2 regions of the Streptomyces sp. NPDC002232 genome follow, and region 1 is predicted to be linked to the other one. Evidence: riboswitches for the same ligand, from Rfam matches in the RefSeq annotation. Region 1 holds a riboswitch; the other holds the start of a gene.
The links. Region 1 has a riboswitch for cobalamin ahead of ACFYXU_RS02250 (ribonucleoside-diphosphate reductase subunit alpha). Riboswitches for the same ligand answer to the same signal wherever they lie in the genome.

Region 1 (7,627 bases):
GGGAAGCCGAGGCGCTGGAGGCGCTGGTCGGCGACGCACTGGAGGTACTCGCGCATCGACTCGGTGTTCATGCCCGGCAGGCCCTCGCCGCACAGGTCGCGGCCGAACTGCAGCTCCGCCTCGACGGCCTCCTTCAGCATGTCCGTGACCTGCTGCTGGAGGGCGTCGTCGAAGAGCTCCGGCTCCTCCTTGCGGACGGTGTCCACGACCTCGAAGGCGAAGTTCATGTGCATCGTCTCGTCGCGGAAGACCCAGTTGGTGCCGGTCGCCAGGCCGTGCAGCAGGCCGCGCGAGCGGAACCAGTAGACGTACGCGAAGGCGCCGTAGAAGAACAGGCCCTCGATGCACGCCGCGAAGCAGATGAGGTTCAGCAGGAAGCGGCGGCGGTCGGCGGCCGTCTCCAGCTGGTCGATCTTCTCGACCGAGTCCATCCACTTGAAGCAGAACTGCGCCTTCTCGCGGATCGACGGGATGTTCTCCACCGCGTCGAAGGCCGCCGCGCGGTCGTCCGGGTCGGGCAGGTAGGTGTCCAGGAGCGTCAGATAGAACTGGACGTGGACCGCCTCCTCGAAGAGCTGACGGCTCAGGTAGAGCCGCGCCTCCGGGGAGTTGATGTGCTTGTAGAGCGTCAGCACCAGGTTGTTCGCCACGATCGAGTCGCCCGTCGCGAAGAACGCGACCAGCCGGCCGATCATGTGCTGCTCACCCGGCGTGAGCTTGGCGAGGTCGGCGACGTCCGAGTGGAGGTCGACCTCCTCCACGGTCCAGGTGTTCTTGATGGCGTCCCGGTAGCGCTCGTAGAAGTCGGGGTAGCGCATGGGCCGGAGCGTCAGCTCGAAGCCCGGGTCGAGGAGGTTCTTCTTGTCGGTCGAGCTCATTACTGGCAGGCCTCGCAGGACTCGGGGTTCTCAAGGGAGCAGGCGACGGCGTCGGCGTCGGGGGCCGCCTGCTGGACGGGGATCGGGGCGGCGGCCTGCGCCGCGCGCGCGATCCGGGTCGCCGGACGGGAGCGCAGGTAGTAGGTCGTCTTCAGACCCTGCTTCCAGGCGTACGCGTACATCGACGACAGCTTGCCGATCGTCGGCGTCTCCAGGAACAGGTTCAGGGACTGGCTCTGGTCGAGGAACGGGGTCCGCGCCGCCGCCATGTCGATGAGGCCGCGCTGCGGGATCTCCCAGGCCGTGCGGTAGAGCTCGCGCACCTCGGCCGGGACCCAGGTGAAGCCGGCCACCGAGCCGTTGGAGTCGCGCAGCGCCTCACGGGTCTGCGCGTCCCACACGCCGAGCTTCTTCAGCTCCTCGACGAGGTACGAGTTGACCTGGAGGAACTCGCCGGAGAGCGTCTCGCGCTTGAACAGGTTGGAGACCTGCGGCTCGATGCACTCGTAGACGCCCGCGATGGAGGCGATGGTCGCCGTGGGGGCGATGGCGAGGAGGAGGCTGTTGCGCATGCCGGTGGTGGCGATGCGCGCGCGCAGCGCCGTCCAGCGCTCCGGCCAGTTCAGCTCCACGTCGTAGTGGTCCGGGTGCAGGACGCCCTGGGCGGTGCGGGTGTCCTCCCAGGCGGGGAGCGGGCCGGAGCGCTCGGCGAGGTCGGCGGAGGCCTCGTACGCCGCGAGCATGATCCGCTCGGCGATCTTCGTCGAGAGCGCGCGCGCCTCGGCGGAGTCGAAGGGCAGCTTCAGCTGGAAGAAGACGTCCTGGAGGCCCATCGCGCCCAGGCCGACCGGGCGCCAGCGGGCGTTGGAGCGGCCGGCCTCCTCGGTCGGGTAGAAGTTGATGTCGACGACGCGGTCGAGGAAGGTGACGGCCGTGCGGACGGTCTCGTCCAGGCGCTCCCAGTCGATGTCCGAACCGACGACGAACGAGCCGAGGTTCACGGAGCCCAGGTTGCAGACCGCGGTCTCGCCGTCGTTCGTGACCTCGATGATCTCCGTGCACAGGTTCGAGGAGTGGACGACGGTGCCGGGCACGGCGGTCTGGTTCGCGGTCCGGTTGGAGGCGTCCTTGAACGTCATCCAGCCGTTGCCGGTCTGCGCCAGCGTCCGCATCATCCGGCCGTACAGGTCGCGGGCCGGCATCGTCTTGCGGGCCAGGCCCGCCGCCTCGGCCTTGCGGTAGGCGGCGTCGAACTCCTCGCCGTACAGGTCGACGAGCTCGGGCACGTCCGCCGGGGAGAACAGCGACCACTCGGCGTCGGCGTTGACCCGGCGCATGAACTCGTCCGGGATCCAGTGCGCCAGGTTCAGGTTGTGCGTGCGGCGCTGGTCCTCGCCCGTGTTGTCGCGGAGCTCCAGGAACTCCTCGATGTCCGCGTGCCAGGTCTCCAGGTAGACCGCGGCGGCGCCCTTGCGGCGGCCGCCCTGGTTCACGGCGGCGACGGAGGCGTCCAGGGTCTTCAGGAACGGCACGATGCCGTTGGAGTGCCCGTTGGTGCCGCGGATGAGGGAACCCCGGGCGCGGATGCGGGAGTACGAGAGGCCGATGCCGCCCGCGTGCTTCGAGAGACGCGCGACCTGGTGGTAGCGGTCGTAGATGGAGTCCAGCTCGTCCTGCGGGGAGTCCAGCAGGTAGCAGGAGGACATCTGCGGGTGGCGGGTGCCGGAGTTGAAGAGCGTCGGGGATGAGGGGAGGTAGTCCAGGCGGCTCATCAGGCCGTACAGGGACGCCACTTCGTCCAGGGCGCGGACGCTGTCGTCCTCGGCCAGGCCGCAGGCGACGCGCAGCATGAAGTGCTGCGGGGTCTCGATCACCTTGCGGGTGATCGGGTGGCGGAGCAGGTAGCGCGAGTAGAGCGTGCGCAGGCCGAAGTAGCCGAAGCGGTCGTCGGCGGCCTGGTCGATCGTCGCGTCGAGGCGGTCGGCGTGCAGGGCGGCGAAGGCGGCGGTCCGGTCGGCGATGAGGCCCTCGCGGTGGCCGACGGCGACCGAGGCCGAGAAGCACACGGCTCCCTGGCCGGCCGCCTCGGCGGCGATCGTCAGGGTGAGGAGCCGGGCGGCGAGCCGGGAGTACGCGGGGTCCTCGGCGATCAGGCCGGCGGCGGCCTCGGTGGCCAGCTCGCGCAGCTCCGCCTCGTCCGACCGGGCACTGCGGCCGCGGAGCGCGGCGGCGGCCACCTTGCCGGGGTCGGTGTCCGGGAGGTCGGCGGTGAGATCGGTCAGGGTCCGCAGGAGTACGGTCCCGGGGCCGTCGTTCTCGATCGCTGCGGCCGGATCGGCGGGCGCGATGGTCACGTGGGGGCTCTCCCTCGCTCGGCTCGGGGCCAGGGCGGGGGAGGCGGGCAGGCGGGCACCCGTACGCGCGGGCGCGCCGCGTCCACCGGCCCACTCCGCGAGGCCCGGACGTCTGTGGCACCCGGAACGGACGGACCGGGCGCGCTGTCGGCAGGTCCTCGGACTCACTCCGTACGAATCCGCACGTAGCACACCGTTGCGGGACAGTTCCGGATTCGCGCCGGATTCCCCTGCGTCGACAGCGAGGTCGAGCATACATGTGGGGGGCGCCCCTTCGAGCACCCCCCACATGTTGTGTCGGTCCCGGAGTTACAGTTCGAGTGCGTACGTCCGCAGAGCGTGCTCGGGGAGGGGGTTCCAGTCCCGCTCGGGCGTGCGGACGAAGCCCATCCGCTCGTAGATCCGGTGCGCGGAGACCATCTTGGCGTCCGTGGAGAGGACGAGCCGCGCGCAGCCGTCCAGGGCCCGCGCCCGGTCCAGGCAGGCGCGCACGAGGGCCTCTCCGACGCCCCTGCCGCGGGCCGCCGGGGCGACCACCAGCATCCGGAACTCGGCCTCGCCGGGGACGGCGATGTCGGCCCACGGGGTGCCGCCGGCGGCGAAGGTCACCCCGCCGATGACGGTGTCGTCGGCGTCGGCGGCGACGAGCACCTCGCTCTCGCGGGCCCGCCGGGCCGTGTCGCGCAGCACGTCCAGGTAGAAGTCGTCCTCGCCGTGCAGCAGCAGGCCGTCGTTCAGATAGGTGAGCCCGGTGAGGTCACCGAGCCGCTCGTACTCCTCGGGCCGTACCGCCCTGATCGTGAAGTCCATGCCCGCCAGTCTGCCGCCCGGCGCGCGGAAGGGGCCCGGGAGGTCCCGGGCCCCTTCCGCGCGCGTGGCCGTGGCTCAGTGGGTCGGGGTGCCGACCTTCGGGAGCTCGGTGCGGACGCCGGCGTCGCCCGCGTCCGCCGTGTAGTCCTCCGGGGAGGTCTCGTCGACGCCCTCGGGGGCCTTGACGGCCTTGAGGACGAAGGTCAGGACGACCGTGACGACGACGTTCAGGACGAAGGCGGTGAGGCCGATGTAGCCGATCTCGCCGATGCCCGGGATCTCGGCGGCGGAGCCGCCGAAGTGCTTCTGGGTCGGGCTGGCGACACCGTAGGCGGCGGCCGTGCCGTAGATCATGCCGACGGCCCAGCCGGCGAGCAGCGCCCAGCGGTGGAACCAGCGGGTGAAGAGACCGCCGACGAGCGCCGGGAAGGTCTGGAGGATCCAGATGCCGCCGAGCAGCTGGAAGTTGATCGCGACCGTCTTGTCCATGGTGAGGACGAAGACGAGCGCGCCGACCTTCACCAGGAGCGAGACCAGCTTGGAGACCTTGGTCTCCTGCGCCGGGGTGGCGTCGGGCTTGAGGAAGTCCTTGTAGATGTTGCGGGTGAAGAGGTTGGCCGCGGCGATCGACATGATCGCGGCCGGGACGAGCGCGCCGATGCCGATGGCGGCGAAGGCGACGCCCGCGAACCAGTCCGGGAACATGGTCTCGAAGAGCTGCGGGATGGCGAGCTGGCCGTTCGTGACCTTGATGCCGGCGGCGATCGCCATGAAGCCGAGCAGCGCGAGCAGGCCCAGCATCAGCGAGTACAGCGGCAGGATCGTGGTGTTGCGGCGGATGACCTCACGGCTCCGGGACGACAGGGTCGCCGTGATGGAGTGCGGGTACATGAAGAGCGCGAGCGCCGAGCCGAGCGCGAGCGTCGCGTACGTCCACTGTCCGGCCTCGCCGGGGGCGAGCGTGCCGCGCGGCTTCCCGGTCGCCGGGTTGGTCTGCGCGTACGCCTCGCCGGCCTTCGCGAAGATCTCGTCGAAGCCGCCCAGCTTGATCGGGATGTAGATGATCGCCACCGCGATGACGAGGTAGATCAGGGTGTCCTTGACGAAGGCGATGAGCGCGGGGGCGCGTAGGCCCGAGGAGTACGTGTACGCCGCGAGGACGCCGAAGGCGATCAGCAGCGGCAGGTCCTTGACGAACCAGTGGGTGTTCTCGCCGCCGCCGACGCCCATCACGTCCAGGACGGCCTGGATGCCGACGAGCTGGAGCGCGATGTACGGCATGGTGGCGAGGATGCCGGTGACCGCCACCGCCAGCGACAGGCCCTTGGAGCCGAAGCGGCCGCGCACGAAGTCCGAGGTGGTGACGTATCCGTGCTTGTGCGAGACCGACCAGAGGCGCGGCAGGAAGGTGAAGATCAGCGGGTACACCAGGATCGTGTACGGCACGGCGAAGAAGCCGGCCGCGCCCGCCGCGTAGATCGCCGCGGGCACGGCGACGAAGGTGTACGCCGTGTAGAGGTCGCCGCCGAGCAGGAACCAGGTCACCCAGGTGCCGAACGACCGGCCGCCCAGGCCCCATTCGTCGAGGCTCTGCTCGTTGTCGGCCCTGCGCCAGCGCGCGGCCAGGAAGCCCATGACCGTGACGGCCACGAAGAAGAAGACGAAGACGCCGAGCGCCACGCCGTTCACGCCGTCCTTCATCGCGCGTCACCTCCCTTGCGGGCACGCTGGTCCAGCTGCCACAGCTTGTACGCGATCATGGTGAGGGCCGTGGAGATGAGCACCCAGAGCATCTGGTACCAGTAGAAGAACGGGATTCCGGCGAAAAGCGGTTCGGTCTTCGCATAGGAGCTCACCCAGAGCATCGCCACGAACGGGGCGATCAGGCAGAGTGCGATCACCACCCGCAGGGGAGTGATGGTCGGTTGTTTCCCTTGTGTCGCATCTGGCGTTTCTGACATGGCGATTCCCGTCCCCTCGCTGATCACCTCGGTAATGCTGGGGAAATCTAGGGGACGGTACCCCTCCAGGGAACCCCTGTCCGCATAACGGATGCGACTTTGTCAGAGCCATCCCGATAACGGACGGGAATTCTCAGAGCCAGCCCTCTTTCGCCGCCCGTACGCCCGCCTCGAACCGGCTGCGCGCACCCAGTCGGTTCATCAGTTCGGAGCTCATCCGGCGGACGGTCCGCAGCGAGACCCCCAGCCGGCGGGCCGCGATGTCGTCGGTGCAGCCGATGCCGAGGAGCATCAGCAACTCCCGCTCCTGCGGCGAGAGGTCGTGCGCGTCGCGGCGCGGGGCCTCGCCGAAGGGGGTGCCCGCGTCCCACAGCCGGTCGAAGAGCACCACGAGCGCGTGGACCAGGCCGGGGCTGCGGACCTCCAGCGCCCCGGCGCGCCCGTCCGCCGGGTCGACGGGGACGAGCGCGGCCTCCCGGTCGACGATCACCATGAGCATCGGGACGACGGGCACGGTCCGCGCGTCGCCGCCGAGGTCGCAGTACCAGCGGACGTACTCGACGGTCGGCGGGTCGTTCCGGAAGCTCTCCTGGTAGATCGAGCGGATCTTCACCCCGCGCTCCAGGGCGAGCTGGTCGAGCGGCTGGCTCGCGTCCATCGTGTCGGGGAGCTGGGCGCCGCCGGGCAGCAGCGAGAGGCACTCGGTGCGGGCGTTCGCCGCCAGGTCCTCCAGGCGCTCGCGGACCTGGTCGAGACCCGTGATCCGGTCCACGAGGTCGTGCCGGACGCCCGGTTCGGGGCAGTCCGCGTACGAGGCGAGGATCCCGGCCACCGCGCGCCCGGCCTGCTCGACCTGGCGCTTGCGCTTGCTCAGTTCGGCCTCGGCGCGGGAGAGCAGGAACGAGAATCCGACGTCCGGGTTGAAGGGTTCGACCTCGCCCGAGGAGTCGTCCATGAGGACGAGCTTGAGGTCCGCGAGGCAGGCGAGCGCCTCGCGGACCTCCGGCTCGGGGCGGCCCAGATGGGCCGCCATCTCCGCCACGTCGTACTCCGGCCGCTCCAGGAGCAGGCGGTAGACGGCCTCCGTCGACTCCTTTATGCCGAGCGCCTCCAGCATCAGGTATCTCCCCCTCGTCACCTTCCGTGGCGCGACCGGTCGGACTCGTGATCGCGGTCGTCGATGCTAGAGGGGAGGGGCGGTCTAGGTCTAGACCAATTATGACGAACTCCTGGGTGCGCCCCCGTCCACGCGCCCGCCACCGCGCCCGCCGCGAACCCGGTCACAAGGAGCGCCAGTTCCACCTGCGGTCCGATCCCCACCGCGAGCACCGCCAGCGCGCCCGCGCCCGCCGCCACCCGCCCCGCCCGTCCCGGCCCGCCCGCCGCCGAGGCCGCCGACCCCTCCAGCGCCACGCAGAACGCGAACGCGCCCACCACCAGCGGCACCCAGCCCGTCACCGCCCCGGTCCCCGCCGGGCCCCACTGCCACACCACCACCAGCGACCCCACCGAGGCGGCCGCCGCGAGCAGCCCGCCCAGCACCGCCCGCGCCGCCGGGCCGCGCCGCAGCCGCCGGGCGAGCACCGCGAAGGCCGCGAGGGCCGCCCCGGGGACCGCGTACGGC
Region 2 (7,627 bases), on a different contig from region 1:
GTCCTTGATCCGCTCCTCGTATCCGGCCGTGTCGATGCGGCCGGCGCGCAGGTCGGCGCGGGCCACGCGGAGCTCGTCGGTCTGCGGGAAGGAGCCGATGGTGGTGGTCGGCAGCAGCGGCAGGCCCAGGTGGGCGCGCTGGGCCGCGGTCCGCTCGGCGTACGGCTGGGAGCGGCGGACGTCCGCGTCGGTGATCGCGGCGGTGCGGGCGCGGACGGCGGGGTCGCGGGTGAGGGCGGAGCCGGCGCGGGAGGCCAGGTCGGCCCGGTTGGCGGCCAGTTCGGCGCTGATCGCGTCGGTGCCGTGGGCGAGGCCCTTGGCGAGGGTGGCGACCTCGGTGGTCTTCTGGCGGGCGAAGGCGAGCCAGCGCCGGACCTCGGGGTCGATGTCGCCCTCGGCGCTCGCGTCCAGCGGGACGTGCAGCAGGGAGCAGGAGGCGGCCACGTCGACCCGGTCGGCGAGACCGAGCAGGGTGGCGAGGGTGGCCAGGGACTTCTGGTGGTCGTCGATCCAGATGTTGCGGCCGTTGACGACGCCCGCGACCAGGCGCTTGCCGGGCAGTCCGCCGACGGCGGCGAGGTCGTCGAGGTTGGCGGCGGCGGGGCCGGTGAAGTCGAGGGCGAGACCGTCCACGGGGGCGGCGGCGAGCACCTGGAGGGCGTCGCCGAGGCGGTCGAAGTAGGAGGCGACGAGCAGCTTCGGCCGGTCCCCGAGCGCGCCGAGGTCGCGGTACGCGCGGGCGGCGGCGTTCAGCTCGGCCGGAGTGCGGTCCTGGACGAGAGCGGGCTCGTCCAGCTGGACCCACTCGGCTCCCGCCGCGCGCAGGTCGGCGAGGACCTCGGCGTAGACGGGGAGCAGCCGGTCGAGGAGGGTGATCGGGTCGAAGTCGGCGGCCACGCCGGGCGCGGGCTTGGCGAGGAGCAGGTAGGTGACGGGGCCGACGAGGACCGGGCGGGCGGTCAGACCGAGCGCGAGGGCTTCCTTCAGCTCGGCGACCTGTCGGGTGGAGTCGGTGCTGAAGACGGTGTCCGGGCCGAGCTCGGGGACCAGGTAGTGGTAGTTGGTGTCGAACCACTTGGTCATCTCCAGCGGCGCCACGTCCTGGGTGCCGCGGGCCATCGCGAAGTACCCGTCGAGGGCGTCCGCGTCGACGGCGGCGCGGTGGCGGGCGGGGACGGCGCCGACCATGACGCTGGTGTCCAGGACGTGGTCGTAGAACGAGAAGTCGCCGGTGGGCACTTCGTGGATGCCGGCGTCGGCCAGCTGCCGCCAGTTCGCACGGCGCAGTTCGGCGGCGGTGGCGCGGAGGGCTTCGGCGGTGACCCGGCCCTTCCAGTAGCCCTCGACGGCCTTCTTCAGTTCGCGGTTCCGACCCTGGCGGGGGTAGCCGTACACGGTGGCTCGTGCGGCCGCGGGCTTCGCTGTCACGGAACTCTCCTTCGCGAGACGTGTCCAGAGCACCCGGAGACGGGGATGGACGCGAAGGAACGCCAGAACGTACGGACCACGTCACGGGAGAACTCCGTGCGTGCCGCTCGCTGTGTACGCCGACCCGCCCACGAGGTCACCGGGATGTCCGTACGCGGAATACGTCCGCGCACGGGCAGCGGGCAGGTCTTCGGACTCGCGGGCACGCTCTCCGGACAGGACCGGAGGACACCTAATGGCCGTCGCTTCCCAGGACCGAGTCGGTCCCAGTGCGTATGACGGCGGTCGTTCCCGCTCACCGCTGCGGGGCAGTCCCGGATTCCCACCGGGTTCCCTCTTGCGACGCATCCCGCCTGGCGGACGGGGCGAACCAGCTGCGGAAGCCACCCTAAGGGGTGTGATCGCCCAGCGGCGAGCGACTTCCAGCATCCGGACGTGAAAGCGACGTGCGCCTGCGTGGACCGGCCACGCCGCAGCGCTCTTTCCACGTCGCGCGCGGCGGGCCCGGCGTCTCCGTCACCGTCCCCCGGGCGGGATGCCCGCCCTGCGCAGGGCCGACCGCCACGCCAGGGCGACCGCCGCCTCCGCGAGGCCCAGGAGGACGAGCCAGAGTCCGAGCAGCCGGGTCAGGGCGCGGGCCGACTCGGTGGGCAGCGCCAGGACCACGATGCCCGCGACGATGCCGAGGATCCCGACGGCCATGACGACGCCGCGGTGCGGCATGTTCCGGGTGGCGATGGCGGAGTACAGGGTGACGATGCCGGACACCAGCCAGACGGCGCCGACGATCAGCGAGAGCGCGGCGATCGTCTGGAGCGGGTTCCGCAGGCACAGCACCCCGCCCAGGACGCACAGGACCGCCAGGATGAGGCCGGGCACGCGGTCGCCGCTGTCCCGGCCGAAGACGGACACGAAGCGGAAGCCGCCCATCACCAGCAGGTAGAGCCCGATGAGGACGGCCAGGACGTGCAGGGTCACGTCCGGCCAGACGAGCACCAGGACGCCCGGTACGAGGGTCGCCACCGCCGCGCCGAGGAGCCAGGTCCAGGAACGGCCGAGGCGCGCGAGCTGGTCCTCCGGGTCGCCCGCGGGAGGGGTGGGCCCGGCGCCGGATGCGGAGCCCTGTGGTGTGGTCATGTGTCTGCCTCCCGCTCACCGGGTGGACCGCCGCGGAACTCCATGCGTGGCGCGGCCGGGACGGAGGACCCGCGAGGCCGGCGGCCCGCGCGGGGCTCCCGTACAAGTCTGCCCCCTTCGCGGGGGCGCCGCCCGACGTCGTGAGGCGGCGCCTCGGGCCCGTCGACGCGCACCCGGGACGCTCCGAACCTAGCGTGGAGGGAGGAAACCGATCCGGACGGAGGATCGCGGGCATGAACGACGCCGTGGACAAGGCCAGGGGCAGGCTCAAGGAGATCGCCGGGAAGGTCACCGGGCACGAGCGCCTGGAGGCCGAGGGCAGGACGGACCGGGCGAAGGCCACGATCCGTCAGAAGGCGAGGAGCGTGCGCCACCGGGCCGAGGGAATCATGGACTCCCTCAAGCGCGACCGCTCGTGACGCGGGCCCCCGGACCGTCGGGCATCTCTCTGCCGGACGGTCCGGGGGCCGTGCGGCGCCCGAGGGGTCAGCCCAGGATCCTGCGCTTCTGCTCCTCGAACTCGGCCTCGGTGAGCACTCCCTGCTCCTTGAGGTCTCCGAGCTGCTTGAGCTGGTCGAGCTTGCTCTCCATGCTCTCGTCGGGTTGCGACGCGGCCACGGGCGCGGCGGCGGGCGGGGGTTCGGCGGGCTGCTGCTGGTATCCCTGCTGGGCGGCCCATCGGCCCTGTTGACGGCGGGACACGCGGTTGGACACGGCGGTCGCCGTACCCGCGACGACCGCGGTACGGGCCACTCCGCGAAGCAGACCGGGCATCGCGTTCTCCTCTCGTGACCGACGCGACGGCGTCGGACGGCTTCCGGGCCCGCCGGCCCGGAAGCCGGGGGCCCGAGGGGTCAGGCCGATTCCTCGGCCGCGTCGAGCGAGGCGAGGAGGGCCTGGACGGGCACTCGGCCGGAGGCGACCAACTGCGCCCCGCTCCGCCGCAGGGCGGTGGCGAACGGCGCGGCCCACACGTTCTCGTAGATCAGCAGTCCGGCGGAGTTGCCGGGCTCCACGGCCTCGGCGGCCTCGTCCAGGTCGTCCTGCCCGAGCAGCCCCGACTGGACGCCCTCGAAGACGGAGAGGTCGAGATTGCCGTCCCCGTCGAAGTCCGCGATCTCCAGCGCGGTCACCGAACCGTCCTCGTCCTTCCTGATGAACATCAGGTCGAGGATCCGGATGATGCCGCGGTCCACCAGATCGACCAGGAGCGGGAAGCCCTCGCCCGTCATGCGGTTGCCGGGAAATTCGACCACCACGTAGTCGATGGGCCCGATCTCGTCGAATTGCTCGCTCACAACGTCACCTCGGATCGTGGACGCCCCCGGTCGCCATTCCAACACCGGACGTCGCGCGGTGCATCCGGTACGGGCCCGCCCCGGCCAGGACCGGGCACGTCACGACCCCGGCCCGGGTGCCGTCCCCGCCCGGAGTCCGGCCGGGGACGGCACCCCGTCTCAGCCCACCGGGGCCGTCCTCGCGAGGGCGTCCCGCGCCGCCTCCTCGGCCAGGGCGCGGTCCTCCGGGACCAGGCCGACGCGGGTGCGGCGGTCGAGGAGGTCGGCGACGTCGAGGGCGCCCTCGTGGCGGACCGCCCAGACGAGTTCGGCGCCGGTGACCGTGTGGCCCGGGACGACGGGCTCGGCGAGCGCGGGATCCGCGAGGCCGAGGGCCCGGACGGCCGGTGCCTCGGAGCCGTACCGCTGGACGAGACGGGCCGGCACGTCCAGCCCGGCGAGGGTCTGCGGTCGTGCGGCGCCGACGAGCGGGAGGGACGTGGTGCGGCAGGGGCCCGCGTCCAGGCCCCGGGCGGCCACGGCGGCGTCGACGGCGTCCTGGGCCATGCGGCGGTAGGTGGTCAGCTTGCCGCCGACGACGGTGACGATGCCGTCGGGGGAGGTGAGCACGGCGTGCTTGCGCGAGATGTCGGCGGTGCGTCCCGAGGCGTCCCGCGTGTCGAGCAGCGGCCGCAGGCCCGCGAAGGCCCCGACCACGTCGGACCGGTGGACGGTGACGTCGAGCGCGGAGCCCAGGACGTCGAGGAGGAAGCCGATGTCGGTCTCGGGGACCTCGGGCACGTCGGGGACGTCGCCGTCGACGGGCTCGTCGGTGAGGCCGACGTACACCCGGCCGTCGCCCTGCGGCAGGACCAGGACGAAGCGGTTCGTCTCGCCGGGGATGGGGATGTGCAGACCGGCCGAGAGGGGACCGAGGGTCTCGGAGCGCAGCACGAGGTGGGTGCCCCGGGACGGCCGGAGGCGTACGTCGTCGACGAGGCCGCCCGCCCAGACCCCGGCCGCGTTGACGACCGTACGGGCGCGGACGCGCAGCTCCTGACCGGTGGTCTCGTCGCGGACCAGCGCGCCGTCGCCGTGGAGTTGCAGGGCGCGCGTACGGGTGAGGATCCGGGCCCCGTGGGCGGCGGCGGTGCGGGCGATCGCGGTGACCAGGCGGGCGTCGTCGGTGAGCCGGCCGTCCCAGGAGAGCAGTCCGCCGCGCAGGCCGACGCGGCGCAGGGCCGGGGCGAGGTGGCGGGTCTCGACGGCGGAGAGCGTGCGCGGCTGCGGCAGCGTGCGGCGCGAGGTGCGGGCGCCGACGCGCAGCAGGTCGCCCGCGAGGAACCCGGCGCGGGCGAGCGCGGCCTGACCCCGGCCGACCAGCGGGGTGAGCGGCAGGACGAAGGGCTGGGCGCGCACCAGGTGGGGGGCGGTGCGCTCCATGAGGATGCCGCGCTCGACGGCACTCTCGTGGGCGACGTCGAGCTGCCCGGACGCGAGGTAGCGCAGTCCGCCGTGGATCAGCTTGGAGCTCCAGCGGGAGGTGCCGAAGGCCAGGTCGTGGGCGTCGATCGCGGCGACGGTGAGGCCGCGGGTGGCCGCGTCCAGGGCGGCTCCGGCGCCGGTGACGCCGAGTCCGACGACCAGGACGTCGACGACGGTGCCGCCGTCGGCGAGCTGTTCCAGTTCCCGCCGGCGGCGCTCGGCGTGCAGCGAGGATCCGGGCAGGGCGGTGCTGCTCGTGGGGGTCATGGGGTGAGGGTCCTCTCCAGCAGGGTGCGGAGCTCTCCGAGGAAGGCGGCTTCGCTCAGTTCGGGATCGGCCTCGTCGGCCATGGTGCGCAGCGAGAGCGTGAAGGACTGGACGACGAGCAGCAGCGACCGGGCCTGGAGGTCGGTGGGGAGGACGCGTACGGAGCCGTCCTCGTGGCCCTCCTCCAGTGCGGTGACGAGCAGTCCGAGGAGGGCGTCCTGGCTGGCGCCGCGCCGGTCGAGCACGTACGGCAGGAGCAGTTCGGGGTCGACGTCGAGGATCTTCCGGAAGAGCGGGTGGGCCCGGAAGGCGGCGACTCCCGCCACGAGACCCTCGACGATCCGCTCCCGTTCGGGCCGGTCGTCGTCGGAGGACGGCATGGCGCCGGCGGCCGCGGCGATCCACTCACGGGTCATCAGGTCGCCGACGAGGGTGCGCACGTCGGGCCACCGCCGGTACAGCGTCATCCGGGACACACCGGCCCGCCGGGCGACGTCGGTGAGGGTGGTCCGCCGCACGCCGACGGCGAGCACGCAGTCGCGGGCGGCGTCGAGCACGGGATCTGCGTCCGCATGGTTGTGACGAATGGGCGTCATCTGTCACAGTGTAATGCCAGCGCAGGCCGAGTGGCAGCGTCGTTCGTGAAACAGACCGTGAGGAACCTCTCGAAGTGGACATGTTGTGGAGCGGCTGGGGCGACCCGGCCAAGGCGGCACCCCTGCCCGAGTCGGTCACCGGCCTGCTGCGGGACCTGCTCGGCGTCACCCCGCGGGAGAGCGGCCCGTCCGTCCTCGCCGACATCGACGTGCCCGCCCCGGCCCTGACCGGCAAGGCGGCAGACGCCCTGCGCGCCGCCGTCGCCGCCCCCGACGGGCTGCGCGACGACGCCGAGAGCCGTATCCGGCACACCCGGGGCAAGTCGACCCCCGACCTCCTGCGCATCCGCGCCGGCGAGGTCGAGGACGTCCCGGCCGTCGTCGTGCTCCCCGCCGGCCACGACGAGGTCCTCGCCGTCCTGCGGGCCTGCGCGGAGCACGGCCTCTCCGCCGTCCCCTTCGGCGGCGGCACCTCTGTCGTCGGCGGCCTCGCGCCCACCACCGAGCGGCCGTTCGTCGCCCTCGACCTCCGCCGGCTCGACGGGCTGCTCGCCGTCGACGAGGTCTCGCGCACCGCGACCCTCCAGCCCGGACTGCGCGGCCCGCGGTGCGAGGAGCTGCTCAACGAGCGGGGCTGGACGCTCGGCCACTTCCCGCAGTCCTTCGAATGGGCCACCGTCGGCGGCTTCGCCGCGGCCCGCTCCAGCGGCCAGGCGTCCGCCGGCTACGGCCGCTTCGACGAGATGGTCGTCGGCCTGACGGTCGCCACCCCCGAAGGCACCCTGGAGACCGGCCGGGCCCCCCGCTCGGCGGCCGGCCCCGACCTGCGCCAGCTCGTCCTCGGCTCCGAGGGCGCCCTCGGCGTGATCACCTCGGTGACCGTGCGCATCCGCCCCCTGCCGCGGAAGCGGATCTACGAAGGCTGGCGCTTCGCCTCCTTCGAGGCGGGCACGGCGGCGCTGCGCCGCCTCGCCCAGGACGGCCCGAGCCCCACCGTCCTGCGCCTCTCGGACGAGTCCGAGACCTTCATCGGACTGGCCCAGCCGGACGCCATCGGCAGCGCCGAACTCCCGCAGAACCCCGGCTGCATGGCCATCGTCGGCTTCGAGGGCACCGAGGCCGACACGGCCGCCCGCCGCGCCGCCGCCCGCGAGGTCCTCCTCGCCTGCGACGGCGAGTTCATCGGCGAGGAAGCCGGCGACAAGTGGGAGCACGGCCGCTACAACGCGCCCTACCTCCGCGACGCGCTCCTGGACGCCGGGGCGTTCGCCGAGACGCTGGAGACCGCGGCCTTCTGGTCCGCGATCCCGGGCCTCTACGCGGCCGTCCGCGAGGCGCTGACCCGGACCCTCACCGAGGCCGGCACCCCGCCGCTCGTCATGTGCCACATCTCGCACACCTACGAGAACGGCGCCTCGCTGTACTTCACCGTCGTCT

Region 2: it holds a riboswitch for cobalamin, as region 1 does, so the genes downstream of both, metE (5-methyltetrahydropteroyltriglutamate--homocysteine S-methyltransferase) here and ACFYXU_RS02250 (ribonucleoside-diphosphate reductase subunit alpha) in region 1, are expected to answer to the same signal.

Annotation. Positions count from the first base shown of each region.
Region 1 covers NZ_JBIARV010000001.1:507,967-515,593, reverse strand. Annotated here, with positions in the region: gene ACFYXU_RS02255 (ribonucleotide-diphosphate reductase subunit beta) at 1-878, opposite strand, end outside; gene ACFYXU_RS02250 (ribonucleoside-diphosphate reductase subunit alpha) at 878-3,232, opposite strand; cobalamin riboswitch at 3,364-3,504, opposite strand; gene ACFYXU_RS02245 (GNAT family N-acetyltransferase) at 3,542-4,042, opposite strand; gene mctP (monocarboxylate uptake permease MctP) at 4,118-5,743, opposite strand; gene ACFYXU_RS02235 (DUF3311 domain-containing protein) at 5,740-6,003, opposite strand; gene ACFYXU_RS02230 (LuxR C-terminal-related transcriptional regulator) at 6,137-7,120, opposite strand; gene ACFYXU_RS02225 (hypothetical protein) at 7,138-7,627, opposite strand, start outside.
Region 2 covers NZ_JBIARV010000004.1:280,669-288,295, forward strand. Annotated here, with positions in the region: gene metE (5-methyltetrahydropteroyltriglutamate--homocysteine S-methyltransferase) at 1-1,428, opposite strand, end outside; cobalamin riboswitch at 1,592-1,818, opposite strand; gene ACFYXU_RS19280 (HdeD family acid-resistance protein) at 1,945-2,565, opposite strand; gene ACFYXU_RS19285 (CsbD family protein) at 2,799-2,984, shown strand; gene ACFYXU_RS19290 (SHOCT domain-containing protein) at 3,052-3,339, opposite strand; gene ACFYXU_RS19295 (DUF6325 family protein) at 3,420-3,863, opposite strand; gene ACFYXU_RS19300 (glycerol-3-phosphate dehydrogenase/oxidase) at 4,023-5,594, opposite strand; gene ACFYXU_RS19305 (TetR/AcrR family transcriptional regulator) at 5,591-6,190, opposite strand; gene ACFYXU_RS19310 (FAD-binding oxidoreductase) at 6,265-7,627, shown strand, end outside.